3 regions of the Shewanella mangrovisoli genome follow, and region 2 is predicted to be linked to each of the others. Evidence: predicted binding sites of a transcription regulator. Region 2 holds the regulator's gene; each other region holds the start of a gene.

Region 1 (5,782 bases), 1.8 Mb from region 2:
GAGATGGAGTTAACAGTAGCCCATAATTTGGGATGCTCAGATTTCCCTGATGAACAAGTCTTGCTAAAAATGTTTGCCACATTTGAGCAAGTCGTTGTGTTAAACAGTAAAGGGCTAATATAACAAGTTGCTTAATTTCGCTCCACCACCAAAAGCGCGACTTCCACGGGACTGCCTACGCTTCACTGTGGCAGTCCATTAGCAAAGTGTTAACCCATAGAAATTTTTATCCGAAATTCACCTGATTCAGTTGAAGTTCTAACACGCTTTTGTCCAAAAACTGCTTAGCATTTCTTTAGACCTACAGGCTATACCGATGCTAAACAGGTAAGCTGTGGTGATTAGTAAGACGACCGTCTGCCCCATGGCCGCTCTTTGGCATCCATGTCATCGCGGCATTTGTGAATCCATTTACATCAGACGGGGCGACCCTGCATCCAAAGAAGGACTTGCAGCGTGTCGTCGAACAAATGCCATGGCACACCTATAAACCAAAGCAAGAGACATATCCTCTTTAAAATCTACAGATTACGCCGTTCTAAAAAGGTGAGCCGTGGTGATTAGCGAGGCAACCGTTCGCTATTTGACATACCATTGATTGCCATAAGCCATACCAATGAAAACTCCCTAAGTTATTAATAACTCGGTTGTATTCCCCATTACAAAACGTAAAGACATCACTTTAATGCTAAATCACAGACACAAAAAAGCCCGCAACTAATTAAGATTGCAGGCTTTATTGTTTATGAATTTGGTCGGTATGAGAGGATTCGAACCTCCGACCCCTGACACCCCATGATTGATTTTAAAAACTACCTATATATCTGATATTAAAGTATTTAAATCAAAATATCTTGTAAAAATCAACCTAGAAAAATACCTGATGTCAACCTAGTTTGCGTTTTCTGCACTCTTTGTTTTCAAAGGCTTACAAATGGTTTGTCCCCTGTTTTCTACATCTACATATTCTTAGTAATTCTAATTTGATCCTGCTTTTGAAATACCAATTTTGTACATGCCCATTCTCGAAAGATTTAGCACTTAAAATGCGGTAAACATGCCCAATTGGTGGTGTATTGCGGAGTGAGCAGTTCGCGGCGCATGGCCCACTTTTGGTTGATACCTTGGGCAGCGAGAAATAATGTATCGGTGCCAAAGCGATGGTTGATGCTATCGAGGGCCTGCATCAACTGAGGGTTGGCGGTCGGTGCATTGAATAAATCAAACTGATGGTGTTTTTCGCTGACTAAATCTAACAAGCCCACACCGATTTTATAATAGCGTACCCCTTGCCGAAACAATTTAGGGGCAGCGGTGCTCATCGCGCGAGTGAGCTCAGCGCTGCAATTAGTAGCACAGGGGAAATTTACTAATGTCTTGGCCCCTGTAGGTTCCTCATCATAAGGGGAATTATTGGCGAACAGCAGCATGGTTTTACATAACGAGCCTTGCTTTCTGGCTTTAGCGGCAGCAATGCCAATATGCTTGCTTAAGGCCTGATGAAGCTGTTCATAATCGGTGATGCGCTCACCAACACTGCGAGTCGAGAATATCTGCTTTTTATCTGCCCTTGCCTCGTCCCATTGCTTACAGGCTTGGCCATTCAGTTCTCTTACGGTGCGCTCAATCTCGATACTAAATTGTTTGCGGGCGAGTCCTGCCGGCATACTTGCCAGATCATAAGCGGTATTAATGTCCATTAGCGCGAGTTTTTTGCTGATGCGGCGGCCAATCCCCCACACCTCGCCCACTTCTACCGACTTTAAAATAGCAAGTCGGTCTGGCTCATTGTCTATCACGCAAACGCCTTTATAACCGGGTAATTTTTTGGCCGCGTGGTTAGCCAGTTTTGCCAGCGTTAAGGTAGCACCAATGCCCACACAGACGGGTAAGCGGGCTTCTTTCCATACCGCACGGCGGATTAACTGCCCTTGGTCATGTAGCGACTTAATTGCAGGGCAATTTTTAAAAGATAAAAAGCTCTCATCAATGGAATACACATGCTGCTCAGGCGCATAGCGGCCGATAATCCCCATCATCTTAGTGGAGAGATCGGCATAGAGCTCATAATTACTTGAGCAAGCAATCACCCCCAACTTTTGGCACTGGTCCTTAAATTCAAAGTAAGGTGCAAACTTGGGGATCCCCAACTCCTTGGCCTGACGATTAGCCGCCACAATACAGCCGTCATTATTGCTCAGGACTATGATCGGCTTGCCGCGCCAGTCAGGTCGAAACACCTGCTCAGCGCTGCAATAAAAACTATTGGCATCAACTAGAGCATACATTTTAAATTCGTGAGTGTTGGATTTTGGCGGTGAAAACGAATCGAACTTACAACAACACCCTCAATGTTGAATGAGTCATAATCATGAATGGGTTTAGGTTGAAACTGCTCGTTTGCTGATAGCAGTAAGCGGCGAGTTTTATCGATAATTTTACACACAAACTCACCGTTATAATTGGCAACAATAACATCACCATCACGGGCCGTTTCATGGCGATCGACTATCAACAAATCACCAAAATGAATGCCAACCCCTTGCATTGAATCCCCTCGAGCAAACCCCATAAAGGTCGCATTGGGATGCAAAATCAGGAGCTGGTCTAGACTCAAACCCAGCTGGCGATATTCTTCGGCGGGACTCTCGAACCCCGTAAGTCCCGCACTTGCATAGATTGGTATAATACGCATAACTAAAACCACTGTTTAAACATACAGTGATTTTAGCAGCAATCATACGGCTGGCAAGCGACTCATTCAGAAAAACGTGCTCGCATTAGCTCTTCATCATATAGCTCTTCACGTAAGATCTTGACGCTACTGGCTGCGAGCACTCCTAACCGAGAGCCAGGAAGTGTGGTGATTTTGATATCTGGTAGGTGATTGCCGTTCTCATCATAGATGTTTTGCAACATGATTGATTGGTATTCGTATCTCTGCACTATCAACATAGGACCTCCGTGTCTAATGGGTACAGTTGAAGTGTAGAACAGTTTAACCAATACATGTAAAAGCGAATTTTGAATAGGAATTGACGATAATCAATAATTGAAAACTGCCAAGAAAAGCAAATAAGGCATATACATAAAGTATCTATCTGTAAATATGAGTGTTAAATTCATTACAACTTTTGAATGATAAAATTCAAAAATAATAAACAGGACAGCTCACCATATAAATTATTACATTCTTTACGTTATTCAAAATCAAGGATAACTCCTCACCAAAAATTTAATTAACCACCTTACTCATCAATAACATACAAACCATATTGCGCACCATAAAACTTCAAATGAAAAGTAATAGGCCGAGTTACAACTACAAAACATAATCAACACCATTGTATAACAACATTCAATATAGTAGCCTCATCACGCTTACGTCAATAATATGGATATTAGAAGGTGTAAATATGAAAAAAAGTTTTTCTGTTTTAATAGCGTCACTATGTCTAAGTACTTTTTCTGCTAACTCTGAAGAGTACAAATGGGATGCTGAGATAATTTCAAAAAATTATGATCTGAGTATTGCAGGAAATGCAAACTATACATCTCCCATCGTTATCAATGGCAGTGTCGTGAGTAACAAATTAAACATTACGCACTCCGACATAAACAATATTTATCTCAAACTTCAGCAAGAAACCACAGCTAAGTTAATACCAGAAATAAGCAAGTTAGTTGAAAGGTTGGGTATTCATTTAAGAAGTGTTCAGGCTACTTATTCTGCCCCAATCAAATTCAAGCTGACAGGTAAAAGTAATGGTGGTATAGAAGTCAAAGTAACCATCCCAAATCTTAATATCGTCGCCAAAGCAGAAAAGAGTTGGTATCTAGATGTAAAAGCAAAACTTAACATGAGTAATATCGTTGTGTCTGGTGATTATAACTTAATTACTGGCGTAATTGATAACCCACAGTTCTCTGCCGCTAAATCTGTTGATGTTGATAGCAACTTTGGTCCATTCCTTGGCCCATTAGAAATGTTGACTATTGATGAAATTGCAGAATATATGATCTCAGTTAGTATAACTCAATTCATCACGCAGACATTATTATCTGTTCAAAATAGTGATACTAAAATTTTAGGACTGGATCAGATTGTCCAGCCTAATAAATATATCGTTAACAACATTGACGTAGGACAATTTATCAAAGAATCACTCTCAGGATTGCTGGATAAACAGTATATTGAAGTGACCCTATATCAACAATCATTAACACCTGATCCAATGCCATATCGCTGCTTTGAACCCGGCAACGTTACTTGGTCTAACAACATTGCTGAAGTTCATCTTTCAGGAAAACATTTCTTGAGAATCAAACGTGATACTACCCAAAAATGTACATGGAATTGGGGAAGTGGTCATCAGCCTGACTACTAAAAAACTGTAGTGACGTAAGCAACACAATGACAATACAGAGGTATTTATACTTCTGTATTGTCATTTTAAGGATCAGATAGGTAGAGTGCCTTAAATCTCTATCTCCACAAATGGCAAATCGGGTGCAGTCCCTAGCACCCTGCCATCTTGCACATAGATATGCTCGCCAACACTGGCGCTACCAATGGCGCGGATAGTGTGGCCGCTCGAGCTGCTGGCGGTAACGGTACCATCGGCATTGACGGCAGACACCAGCATGATCTGCCGTGGCAACACGAATGCTGATTGAAGTTGTTTAAGCATAACTCTCCTTAAGAGCAATCCTTACTCGAGTGGGCAAACCAATGTAACGCTTTGCTCGATATCGATATCGCCGCGTTCGCTTACGGTCGCGCGGATTGACCAGCTATCGCACACGCCTTTAAACACCTCGCCGTTAATGGTGACCCCCAACAACATACCAGGTGTTGCAGGTGGTAAATCGGCCATCACGGGCATCGAGAGATTCACACTCAACTTATCGCCAGTTTCTGCCAATGCATTAGTGCCGGCTACACGAGCAGCTTGGTTATCGACAATCAGCTGGGCAATGATATCTGCGGTGGGGATATTACCCGCGCTGCCTGCGCGCTTCACTTTTGCATCAATGCCCTGCTGTTCGCCACGCAGCCACACCACGTTACACAATGGATTGCGGCTAACTGAATCGCTATAGCTAGTGATCACCGCATCGTGCAATGCTAGATCAGGCACTGCAGCGGCCATTGCCCACGGCGCCGTTGGCCAGCGCGGCACGATTGTCAGCTTGTTGGTCGCATCATCGGTTAAGATCATGCAGCCCAATTGCCCCACCGCCTCGGCTACTGCTTCGATCGGCGATTTATTGCCCACGCTAAAGGCACCCGCTGGAATGGTAAAATCTGGGATGCCGTTAAGCTCGATAGTCCAGCCCGTATTTTGCAGCAAGTCACCCAGTAAACCCGCAAAGCTGCGGGCGGTGGCGTTGGTGTGACTGAGTGGCAACTTATAAGGCGCGGCCAGCTCGGCCACGCGAGAGCGGCCAGTGCTGTTATAGGTCGCCGTACCAAACACTTTGTTTGCACTTGGTTGTTCTGCAATCGCGTAAAACTCATAGCCATTGATGGTGATCAGCAATAGCTCATTGTGAGCACGCTCGGCATCGATACGGCTTGAAAACTCCAAGCTCACCGCGCGAGCCCACTGGCCACGGCTTTGGCTAATGCTCACGTTACTTACCACAATGGGTAAATTGTCTGACACGCGCACGCATGTAAGGGTTGGCTGCATTAAGTAATACCTGCGGATCTGAGGTTCAATAGGGATTTTAAAGTCGATGTTTGGCAAGCTTGGATTGGTACCTATCAGGCCGCCGC
Region 2 (5,782 bases):
GGGCTGCGGCATTGGCGGCTTGCTTTTGCTCTTCAACCCAAGCATCGAACTCTGCTTCGGGTAATGCCTGCACCACTATCGGCATAAAACCATGGTCTTTACCGCAAAGCTCGGCACATTGGCCACGGTAAATACCGGGTTTGTCGATACGGGTCCACGCCTCGTTGATAAAACCTGGGTTAGCGTCTTTTTTAACGGCAAAGGCGGGCATCCACCATGAGTGGATGACATCCTCTGAGGTCATCAAGAAACGGATTTTGCGATTGATGGGTAATACTAGGGGTTTGTCGACCTCGAGTAAGTAGTGCTCACCCTTGGCTTCACTACCTTCGATTTGAGGTCTTGGGGTTGCGAGAATACTGTAAAAATCAATGTCTTGATCGAAGTAACTATAATGCCATTTCCATTGAGAGCCCGTGACTTTTACCGTGAGATCGGCATTGCTGGGATCTTCCATGGCAATCAGAGTTTTCGTGGCGGGAATTGCCATTAAGATCAGAATGACAAAAGGAATGATCGTCCACGCGATTTCGACTTTTGTACTCTCATGGAAGTGAGACGCGACTGCGCCCTTGGATTTTCTGTGGTTGATCATGGCATAAATCATCACGCCAAAAACCACTAGGCCTATTGCGCAGCAGATATACAGAATCGTCATGTGAAGGTGATATACCTTGCCACTGATTTCTGTTACGCCAGGGGTCATGTTGAACCGCATGTCCGCTGCGGCCAACGGTGGGGCGAATAGCACCACGAGTAAACAATACAACCATTGCTTCACAAGACTTCTCCTCTGCCAATTGCGAATAGCAACTACAAAGAAGAGCAACACAGTAAGTCTCAACTCTATGCAAACTCTTCAGTTCCCAAAAAAGCTTCTCTGACTTCAACGTGCGTTGGCGGCTTACTTTTGATTAAGTATTGTTACTGCTGGTATTAGCCACACTGGCACATACTGCTGAATAAAACCCATTATTCTCGATTTTTGTGGGCAAGAGATATTCGATAAATCGTCGATATTTTTTGCCTAAACGGGCGATATATTATGCTCGTCTGAATCAAACATACTTGCTGTTTAAAAATTGATCAAGATCACTTCTTTTTCTAATTGTCTGAAAAATTGCCAAAAAAAAGCCCCACATTCACAGGTGAGGCGGCTTTCAAGGCTAAATACGCGGTGCAAAAAATTTTAATGAACAGAGCTAAAAAAACTACCTTGGGCAAAGTGAGCGGGTTGCTTGAGTGTCGCGTCCGTAGTCGAGTGATTTACAACACCTTCGAGCACGATTCCCATGGCGCGGGCACTCTTGGCCACAATTTGCAAACGACGATTGTCGCGGGCATCGAGTGAGTGGATCCAAGTAATTACTGCGCTGGAAGTGCCACTGGTTAAGGCTTTTTCCATTGCCCACAGGGTTTCGACTTCATCTTTCGCATGGACTAAGAGAACTCGGTCCATACGCACGCCAGCGCTAGCCAGTAACTGCTTGTAGCCAATACTAGGTGGGTTGATGAGCACGACCCAGCGGCCTTGTTGGCTCAGTTGTGCTAACTGCTTGCTAAGTTGCATTAGCTCTTGGCGACCTTGGCTCTCGGTAGGCATAGTGATGATAGGCGTATGCTGCCAGTCAGTATCGGTTTCGCGCACCGCATCGAGCCATAAACCGGGGTGACGCGGGGCATTACCTAGTAGTTTGTTCATAGCCAATCTCCATTGCGGATCACCCCTACGGCGAGCCCTTCTATTGTTAGACTTTGGAAACTTAAATCGACTTTAATTGGGGAGTAATCTTCATTCTCTGCATGTAGATAAACTAGATTCCCTTTCTTTTCAAAGCGTTTAACTGTTACATCATCGTCGACGCGAGCAACAACTACTTGGCCATTGCGCGCTTGCTGTACTTTATGAACGGCGAGCAGATCCCCCTCGAGGATGCCGATGTTCTTCATACTGTCGCCTCTGACGCGTAATAAGAAATCGGCAGCAGGGTGGAACATGCTAGGGTCGACTTGGTAATACTGCTCGACATGCTCTTGGGCGAGGATAGGTTCGCCCGCAGCCACTTGGCCAATCAGTGGCAAGCCTGATTCGCTGTTATCTTCTTCCTCAACTGGGAGACGGATCCCGCGGGAAGTGCCAGGCATGATCTCGATGCAGCCTTTTTTCGCCAATGCCTTAAGGTGTTCCTCGGCGGCATTTGCACTTTTAAAACCCAAACGGGTGGCGATTTCGGCCCGGGTGGGTGGCATGCCAGTCTCGGCAATATTACGTTTAATCAGCTCTAAAATTTCGGCTTGGCGTGGCGTCAACGGTCTCATGTTCTTTCCTGTTTTTCTATACAGTTACTGTTAGTATATACAGTATTATTCGTAGTGCAAGTATTAACCACTTTTTAACGCGATTGGAGAGTATTAGCGAATGTTCCCTAGAATCTGGTATTCTATGGGGCTAATGAACGTACTTACATTGCATAAGAATAATGCCTAAACAAGACTCTCTTTGGTTGAAATCATTACGCTGGATCCAAAAACACTTAGTGCACACTATTGTTGTGCCGCAGGATCCCTTTGCCGATCTGAATCTGGACGCCTCCAGACCGCTTGCTTATGTAATGAAAACAGAATCCCTGAGTGATATTGCTGCGTTAAGCGAGATCACTACTAAGCTGGGTTTGCCAAGCCCCTACGAGCCGCTCGTGGTAAATGGCGTTGTCGCGCCCCGCGTAGTTTGCCTTGAAGGGCGTAAGCCTTTGTTTGGCGACCGTGCCAGCAATGAGCCATTCCTCGAATGTTTTATGCGTTTGTTGGCCGTACATAAAGAAAAGCCTGAGTTAGATATTCAGCTGGTGCCTGTGAGCCTGTATTGGGGCCGTACTCCGGGTAAAGAAGACGACACCATGAAGGCGGCTGTGCTTGAACGCGAGAATCCAACTTGGTTGCGTAAGTGCCTGATGATTCTATTTTTAGGTCGTCACAACTTTGTTCAGTTTTCTAATGCGGTATCGCTGCGTTACATGGCCGACGAGCACGGCACCGATATGGGGATTGCCCATAAGCTTGCGCGGGTGGCGAGAGTGCATTTCCGCCGCCAACGCAAGGTGATGACAGGACCTGTGCTGCCTAATCGTCAGGCGATGTTCCACTCCCTGTTGAAATCCGAATCCTTACGCAAGGCGATTCAAGAAGAAGCGGCGAGTAAGAAGATTTCCGAAACCCAAGCTCGTGAAACAGCAATTGAATATCTTGATGAAATTGCAGCGAATTATTCAGACAGCCTAGTGCGTATTGCCGAGCGTTTCTTAACTTGGTTATGGAACAAGCTCTACAGCGGTATCAATATCAAAGGTGCCGAGCAAATCCGCCAGCTGCACCATGATGGTCACGAGATTGTGTATGTACCTTGCCATCGCAGCCATATGGATTACCTGCTGTTATCTTACATACTGTATTACCAAGGCATGGTGCCACCGCACATTGCGGCGGGGATTAACCTAAACTTCTGGCCAGCAGGGCCGCTGTTCCGCCGTGGCGGGGCTTTCTTTATTCGCCGTAGTTTTAACGGCAATAAACTCTATACGGCCGTGTTCCGTGAATACCTCGATCAGCTGTTTGCTAAGGGATATTCGGTTGAGTATTTCTCTGAGGGTGGCCGTTCTCGTACCGGTCGTTTATTAGCGCCGAAAACGGGCATGATTGCCATGACGATCAACAGTGTGCTGCGTGGTATCGAACGCCCAGTCACCTTAGTGCCTGTGTATTTAGGCTACGATCACGTGATGGAAGTGGCGACTTATCACAAAGAGCTGAGTGGTAAGAAAAAACAGAAAGAATCTGTATGGCAAGTCTTTGGTGCTATTCGTAAATTAGGTAATTTTGGCCAAGGTTATGTCAACTTTGGTGAGCCGATTACACTGCAAAACTTCTTGAATGAAACGGCGCCAAACTGGCGCACTGAAGTGGCCGACGATCCCGAACAAAAACCGACTTGGTTAACCCCTGCGGTGAACGTGTTAGCGAATCGTGTGATGACCCGCATTAACGATGCTGCTGCCGCCAGTTCAATTACCTTAACCAGCTTAGTGCTGCTGGCGTCGGAGCAAAATGCCCTAGAGCGTTGCTTGCTCGAGCGTCAGTTAGATTTGTACTTAACTCTGCTTAAGCGTGTGCCTTACACTTCGTTTACGTCGGTGGCCGAAGGTGATGGCAAGCACTTAGTGCAGCAAGGATTAGAGCTGAATAAGTTCTCCATCCACGCCGATCCTCTGGGTGAGATAGTATCTATTGATGCGAACCAAGCGATTTCAATGACTTACTATCGTAACAATATCATCCACTTGTTTATCATTCCGTCGTTAATTGCCAGCTGTTTAACCAACAATAAGCAGATTTCAAGAGCTCAGATTTTGGGAATTGTGAGTGACTTCTACCCGCTACTTAAGGCGGAGTTATTCATGGGTATCAAGGATCTGCCAAGCTATGTGAATCAAGTGCTGGATCTGTTTATTGAGCAGGGCTTAGTGCAGGAAAGCGATACGCTGTCGGTGGTGACTGAGCACACTAGCCAAATGTTGTTGCTGGCCGGAAGCGTTAGCGAAACCTTGCAACGCTATGCGATTATTTTCAATCTCCTGGCCCACAGACCTAAGATGGAGCGTTCGGAGCTGGAGTCTGAAAGCCATCTGCTGGCCCAACGTTTAGGGGCGCTGCATGGAATTACCGCACCAGAGTTCTACGACAAGAAACTCTATAACACCTTGAGTGTTAAGCTTAAAGAGTTGGGTTATTTTTCCGAGAAGGAAGATAAATCCGACGTTGAGCGCATTCGCGATCAAGCCAATAGCTTACTTCGAGCCTCAGTGAGACAAACCATAGTGGCGAGCGTGACCGCGGAGCATATCGTTTAATGGCTAACCATATGAATGCGGCGAAGAATAAGCCGGTGGGCAAGTCTTTGCTTGGTGGTGCCATGATTATTGCTGGCACCACAGTCGGGGCGGGGATGTTTTCTTTGCCCGTTGTGGGCGCTGGCATGTGGTTTGGTTACTCGGTACTGATGTTACTCGGTATTTGGTTCTGCATGTTGATGTCGGGGCTGTTACTGCTCGAAACCAACCTGCATTTCGAGCCGGGGGCGAGTTTCGATACCCTGACCAAGGAAACCCTAGGCCAGTTTTGGCGGATTGTGAATGGGGTATCGATTGCCTTCGTGCTCTACATCTTAACCTACGCCTATATCAGTGGCGGCGGCTCGATTGTTAACCATAGCCTACAGGGCATGGGGATTGAGTTACCCCAGAGTGTCGCCGGATTAGTATTTGCGGTTGTGCTCGCCTGTATCGTGTTGATCAGTACCAAGGCGGTGGACCGTATTACGACCATAATGCTCGGCGGGATGATCATCACTTTCTTCCTCGCGATTGGTAATTTACTGATCGAGATTGATGTGACTAAGTTGCTCGAGCCGGATGGTAATCAAAGCTTTATGCCTTATCTGTGGGCTGCCTTGCCCTTTGGTCTGGCAAGTTTTGGCTACCATGGCAACGTGCCGAGTTTGGTGAAGTATTATGGCAAAGATTCATCGACCATCATCAAAGCGATTTTCGTCGGCACTTTCATCGCGCTGATCATTTATGCCTGCTGGTTAGTCGCCACTATGGGCAACATTCCACGCAGCCAGTTTAGTGAGATTATTGCCCAGGGCGGTAATATGGGCGTGCTAGTCGGCGCCTTGTCGAAAGTGATGGAAAGCAGCTGGTTAAACAGCATGTTAACCCTGTTTGCT
Region 3 (5,782 bases), 570 kb from region 2:
GATTTTCAGCTCGGCCAGCCCCGTTTGCTTAGTGCCCAGTACTTCGCCCGGCCCACGGATCTCTAAGTCTTTCTGTGCAATCACAAAACCATCATTACTTTGCCTGAGCACATTTAACCGCTGGCTCGCAGTTTGGCTCAATGGCGCCTTGTAGAGTAACACACAATGGCTTGCCACGGCACCGCGCCCTACACGGCCCCGCAGCTGGTGCAACTGTGCAAGGCCTAGTCGCTCTGGGTTTTCGATAATCATTAAGCTGGAGTTGGGGACGTCGACGCCGACTTCAATCACTGTGGTTGCCACCAATAAATGAATAGTTCCCGCCTTGAAGTCGGCCATAATTTTTTGCTTTTCAGCGCTTTTCATCCGGCCGTGGACTAAACCTATGCTCAGTTCCGGCAGTGCTTGGCGCAACTCTTCGGCGGTATCTTCCGCCGCTTGGCACTCGAGGACTTCGGATTCTTCAATCAAGGTACATACCCAATAGGCTTGGCGTTTATCCGTGACTACGCTGTTGCGGACGCGTTCCAGCACTTCATTGCGACGCGAATCGGGAATGGCGACTGTGGTCACGGGCGTGCGGCCAGGCGGCAACTCATCGATAATCGAGGTATCCAAATCGGCGTAGGCCGTCATGGCTAAGGTTCGTGGGATCGGCGTTGCCGTCATAATTAACTGGTGGGGATGAAAGCCTTGGCTAATGCCTTTTTCCCTGAGTCCCATCCGTTGGTGAACCCCGAACCTGTGCTGCTCGTCAATGATGATCAAGGCGAGTTTGTTAAAGGTCACCTGCTGTTGGAAGATGGCATGGGTGCCTATCACCATTTGCGCCGCGCCCGATTCAATATCGGCTAAGGATTGCGCTCGTGCCTTGCCTTTAAGCTTGCCCGCTAGCCAACCGACTTTTAACCCGAGGGATTCAAACCACGCGGCAAAGTTAGTCGCATGCTGCTCGGCGAGTAATTCGGTGGGCGCCATCATGGCCACTTGGTAGCCATTTTCGATGGCTTGCAATGCGGCGAGGGCGGCGACCAAGGTTTTACCCGAACCTACATCACCTTGAACTAAGCGCATCATGGGGTGTGGCTGTGCTAAATCTTTACCTATCTCGGCGACGACCCTTTGCTGGGCGCCCGTCGGTTTAAAGGGTAATGAGGCGAGAAAGGGATTCAAAAGCTGGCCGCTGGCGTGCATGGTCACGGCAGCGTCGAGATTGCTGCGCTGCCTGAGGCGGAGCATGCTGAGGTTATGGGCGAGCAGTTCTTCCTGCACCAGTCGTTGCTGCGCCGGATGCTGGCCGAGCTCTAAGTCAAATTGCGATATCCCCGCGTGGGGACGATGCAGGGTTTGCAGTGCCTGTTTCAAGCTCATGCTATTGGGCTGCAAATTGGCGGGTAATAACTCGGTCAAACCACCGTCTTCTAATAATTCGAGGGCTTGCTCGGTGAGCTTAATCCAGCTCGCCTGTTTGAGCCCTTCCGTGGTGGGATAAATCGGCGTGAGGGTATCACTTAAATGAATATCTTCACCGGGATAGACAATTTTGTACTCGGGATGGACGATTTCGGCCTGATGATTACCCCGGCGAATTTCGCCATAGGCGCGGATCATTAAGCCATTTTGCATCGCATTGCGTTGCGCCATCGAAAAGTTAAAGAAGCGCAGGCTCATGCTGCCGGTATTATCCCGCACATTGCACACCAGCATGCGTTTGCGGCCTTGAATGATTTGTGTCGACTGGATTTCGGCTTCAATGGTGCCGTAATTACCCGGCATTAAGGCGGCAATAGGATAAATTTGAGTGCGGTCTTCGTAGCGCAGGGGTAAGTGAAACAGCAGATCTTGTACTGTTGTGATGCCGAGCTTTGCGAGTTTTTCCGCCACCCTTTTGGCGACGCCTTTGAGGTCGGTGATCGGAACAAGATCCAATTGCTGCAAGTCGTTAGCGCTCAATCACTGTGAATTTATACATATACTAACAGAGTATAAGCGTAAGGCAATCTTGGGCTGAGTTGCTCGGTGGGTGCGGTTATGTGAGGGTTTTGCGACGAATTGAAGATTTATTTCAGTCTTATGGGCTAAATTGCCCTTGGGGCATATTTCTCCTTATCTTATTCATATTAAAATAAATGTGTTTCAATCCTAGAAGTAAACGATAGAGAAAATCATCATTCGTTATTAATAACGTACACTTTGTAAGTTTTTGTGGTTTAATCGAATGAGTGATTGCCTGTATCGGGCATAAATCTTTATGCGGTAACACGGTTGTGAATCGATAATAAGAAAGTGACCTCTGGTGACGGATCACATGTGGGGAAACATGGTCGAGGAGTACTCGCCTTTGCGTCTATGGTGCTTAACCTGTTTATTTATTGGCATATTGTTTTCTACTATGCCAGCATGGGCCAAACTCGATGTGGCGTTTTTCAATCCCGGTGCCGAGGCCGATAGCTTTTGGGGTGATGTCGACAAATTAATGTGGGTGGCCTCAGCAAAACTCGACATTAATTTGCAAATTATCCATTCAGATCGCAATCATTTTAAAATGATTAGCCAGTTAGACTCTTTATTAAAATCGCAACAATCCCTTCCCAATCAGGTTATTTTGGTTAATGAGAAGCAATCAGCATTAAAAATGTTGCAGATGCTTTATCACCATCCCATTTATGTGCAGCTTATTTTGAATGATATTTCCGTGGCCGAACGGGAAATGCTATTGCAAGATCCCCATTGGCAGACCTATTTATTGCCCGCCATTATGCCCGATAATTATGCTATCGGAGCCGAGACCGCTAAAGCTTTGTTAACGGGGTTAGACGTTAAAAAAGCTAAGGTTTTATTGATCTCGGGCGATAAGTCCACGCCCGCATCTGTTCTGCGGACTCAGGGCGCCAACGATTATTTCTTTATGCAACCCAATGTGACAGTCACACAAACGGTTTATGGCCAATGGAGTGAGGATATTGCCTATGGGCAAGCATTGACGCTGCTGACCCGTTATCCCGATTTAAAGTTGATTTGGACCGCAAGTGACAGAATGGCGATGGGGGTAATTAAGGCATTGAAGGAAAAAGGGCTCAACCCAAGGCGAGATGTGTTGGTGAGCTCTGTAAATACGTCAGCCGAGATTTTACGGCTTCGCCAAGAGCAACAACTCAGTGTACTCGGTGGTGGGCATTTTTTAGCGGGCGCATTGGGGTTAGTGCAACTGCAACATTATCAGGCGACAGGGCAATATTATCCCTACGACAAGGTCCAGTTATTTAGCGTGCTTGAGCCGGGCTCAGAGTTTTATCGCATGTTAGTGGCAAGGGATTGGTCGGCAATTTTTCAATCCCAAATTTTGGATAAGTTGCCACCGCAATAATAACGAATAGGTATCCATGAAGCATCGTAATCATTCCATCAGCCACAGGATGACGCTCACTATTATTGGGGTGAGCTCGTTTTTTGCCGTCCTGACTATGTTGGTGCAGTTGGTATGGAATTATCAGGAGAGCATAGATAAGGCTACGGCGGATATTCGTGAGTATTCCGAGTCTATCTTGCCTAGCATTGCTAAGTCGCTCTGGGATGTCGACCATAGCCTGTTATCCGATCTGTTGTCGGGTTTAGGGATGATGCCCATGGTTTCGAGTGTCAATCTCGAAAGTGTCGATGGTGTGACCATGCAGCTAGGTAAGTCCTTAGGTGCGCAGGAGGACAACCAAACTTCGTTTCATTATCCGATAATGTATCAAGAGCAGCTGATTGGGTCACTCACCGTTGGTCTGGACACCAATAAGCTGTATTACGAATTATGGCAGCAGTTGATTATCATCGTCCTCGGCAATGGCCTTAAAACCCTGCTGATGATTTACCTGATCCTCACTATGGTGCGTTTATTGGTGACCAACCGATTGTCGGCACTGGAGCGGTTTGCCAATCAAATCAATTTGAATTCATTACCCAAACTGAAAGTGCCCATCAGTGTAGTGACCAGCCAAGATGAAATTGGCCATGTGGCGCAATCGCTACAGGCCATGTATCAGCGCATTCGCAATGACTTAGCCATTAACAAGCGTCAGGGACGCGAATTACAACAGCAGCAGAATCAGTTGGCGCGTTTAGTCGACGAGCGAACTCAAGAGCTTAATTGGCAATCCCAGGCGAATCAGTTATTAGCCGAGATGTCACTGCAGTTTTTAACCACAGATACCTCGCAACTGGATGAATGCCTCGCCGATGCCTGCCATCGCATTGGACTGTTATTCGATGTTGAACGGGTCAGTATTATTGAGTTTACCCAGCGCTACGCCAATTACCGTAGCTTTTGGAGCTGTGAGTCGCAGGCAAATCAGATCCAAGATATCTCCGTCGATAGTGTTGCTGTGCTGGCACAAAAGTTTGTGTCTGAGTCGACGTTAGTCATCGAATCGATAGATTTTTTAGAGCATGAGTCTCCTACGGAATACCAAGCGCTGCGCTCGGTTGGGATTTGTTCTATCGCCGCATTTGCAATTAAAAATGCCAATGAATTACTCGGTTTACTCTCGCTTTCCATGGTGAGCCGTCCATTAAATTGGAATCCACAAAAGAAGGTGATGCTGACTCAATTTGCGGCGGCTCTGAACGAATTATTACTGCGTGAGGAAAAAGAGCGACAGATGCTCAGCCTGCAACAGGCTTTAGTGTCGGTGAATGCTCAACTACGTGTGATGGCCGAAACCGATGAGTTGACTGGTTTAAGCAATCGTCGCCCTTTTACTCATACTTTGGAAACCTTGCTCCAACAAGCTAAACCCGTGGGGTTGCTGATGTTGGATGTCGATTACTTTAAGAGTTACAACGACACTTACGGTCACCTCGAAGGCGATGCGGCGCTTAGATTGGTTGCGCAGGCGCTCAAACAGTGTGATGTCTTGCCGCAGGATAGTTTGCTGGCTCGAATCGGTGGCGAAGAGTTTGCGATTATTCTTGAGCAGATAACGCCTATCCAATTGGAGGCGATAGCCAACCAGCTCTGCTATCAAGTCGCCGCCTTGGATATTCCCCATCGTAGCTCTCCCAAGGGCAAAATTACCCTCAGCATTGGTGGCGGGTATCTCCCCTTAGATACAAGCGTTCGCGGGTTTACCCTCTCTGAGGTGCTGCGCCGTGCCGATATTTGTTTGTATCGCGCTAAAGAGCAAGGGCGCAATACTGTGGTCATCGAATCGTAAACTGCCTCGAGACTTTGCCTCAAGACTTGTTAAGTTACTGTTGATTAAGGTTCGCCTCGATGTGTTTGCAACCTAGCCGTGGCGGCAGATTTATTTCTGCTTTGGGGCTGCTATAATTGCCGCCCTTTAATTTCCATCTGTAGGTTCTGGCGTGTCGAAACGGGGCAAAAATACGGCTAATGCGGTGGCGATTTTCAATATCGATGATTTGTCGACTTGGCAAAAATACCGTAAAGGTTTGTGCGACACTTGCCACGCGACCTGCTGTACGCTGCCTGTTGAAGTCACTGTGAGCGACCTAGTGCGCATGACGTTAGTCGATGAGTTTGAAGCCGAGGGCGATCTTAAAGCTATCGCCAAACGTCTGCAAAAAGCGCGCATTATCGACAACTTTAATCATAAAACCGCGATCTTTACTCTGGCTCGTATGGCCAACGATGACTGTTTGTATTTAGACAGTAAAACCCGCCGCTGCACCATTTATCATCAACGTCCAGAGACTTGCCGTAACCATCCACAAATTGGCCCTAAGGCGAATTACTGCCCTTATCGCCCCCGTGAGTAAGCTTTTGAATATGGTA

Evidence for each region. The regulator LexA, encoded in region 2, represses DNA repair genes until DNA is damaged. The targets are predictions, from matches to a motif close to TACTGTATNNNNATACAGTA.
Region 1: a site for LexA is predicted at 2,705-2,724, ahead of K0H60_RS11970 (LexA family protein). Genes of this name have one in related genera too.
Region 3: a site for LexA is predicted at 1,955-1,974, ahead of recG (ATP-dependent DNA helicase RecG). Genes of this name have one in related genera too.

What each region holds. Positions count from the first base shown of each region.
Region 1 covers NZ_CP080412.1:2,735,695-2,741,476, forward strand. Annotated here, with positions in the region: gene K0H60_RS11960 (DUF6438 domain-containing protein) at 1-123, shown strand, start outside; gene K0H60_RS11965 (Y-family DNA polymerase) at 1,035-2,288, opposite strand; gene K0H60_RS11970 (LexA family protein) at 2,276-2,695, opposite strand; gene K0H60_RS11980 (hypothetical protein) at 3,417-4,388, shown strand; gene K0H60_RS11985 (hypothetical protein) at 4,479-4,691, opposite strand; gene K0H60_RS11990 (hypothetical protein) at 4,713-5,782, opposite strand, start outside.
Region 2 covers NZ_CP080412.1:4,575,304-4,581,085, reverse strand. Annotated here, with positions in the region: gene coxB (cytochrome c oxidase subunit II) at 1-781, opposite strand, end outside; gene K0H60_RS19925 (cell division inhibitor SulA) at 1,190-1,702, opposite strand; gene lexA (transcriptional repressor LexA) at 1,699-2,319, opposite strand; gene plsB (glycerol-3-phosphate 1-O-acyltransferase PlsB) at 2,481-4,904, shown strand; gene mtr (tryptophan permease) at 4,904-5,782, shown strand, end outside.
Region 3 covers NZ_CP080412.1:435,350-441,131, forward strand. Annotated here, with positions in the region: gene recG (ATP-dependent DNA helicase RecG) at 1-1,938, opposite strand, end outside; gene K0H60_RS02040 (ABC transporter substrate-binding protein) at 2,342-3,367, shown strand; gene K0H60_RS02045 (GGDEF domain-containing protein) at 3,384-5,201, shown strand; gene K0H60_RS02050 (YkgJ family cysteine cluster protein) at 5,353-5,766, shown strand; gene K0H60_RS02055 (substrate-binding periplasmic protein) at 5,729-5,782, opposite strand, start outside.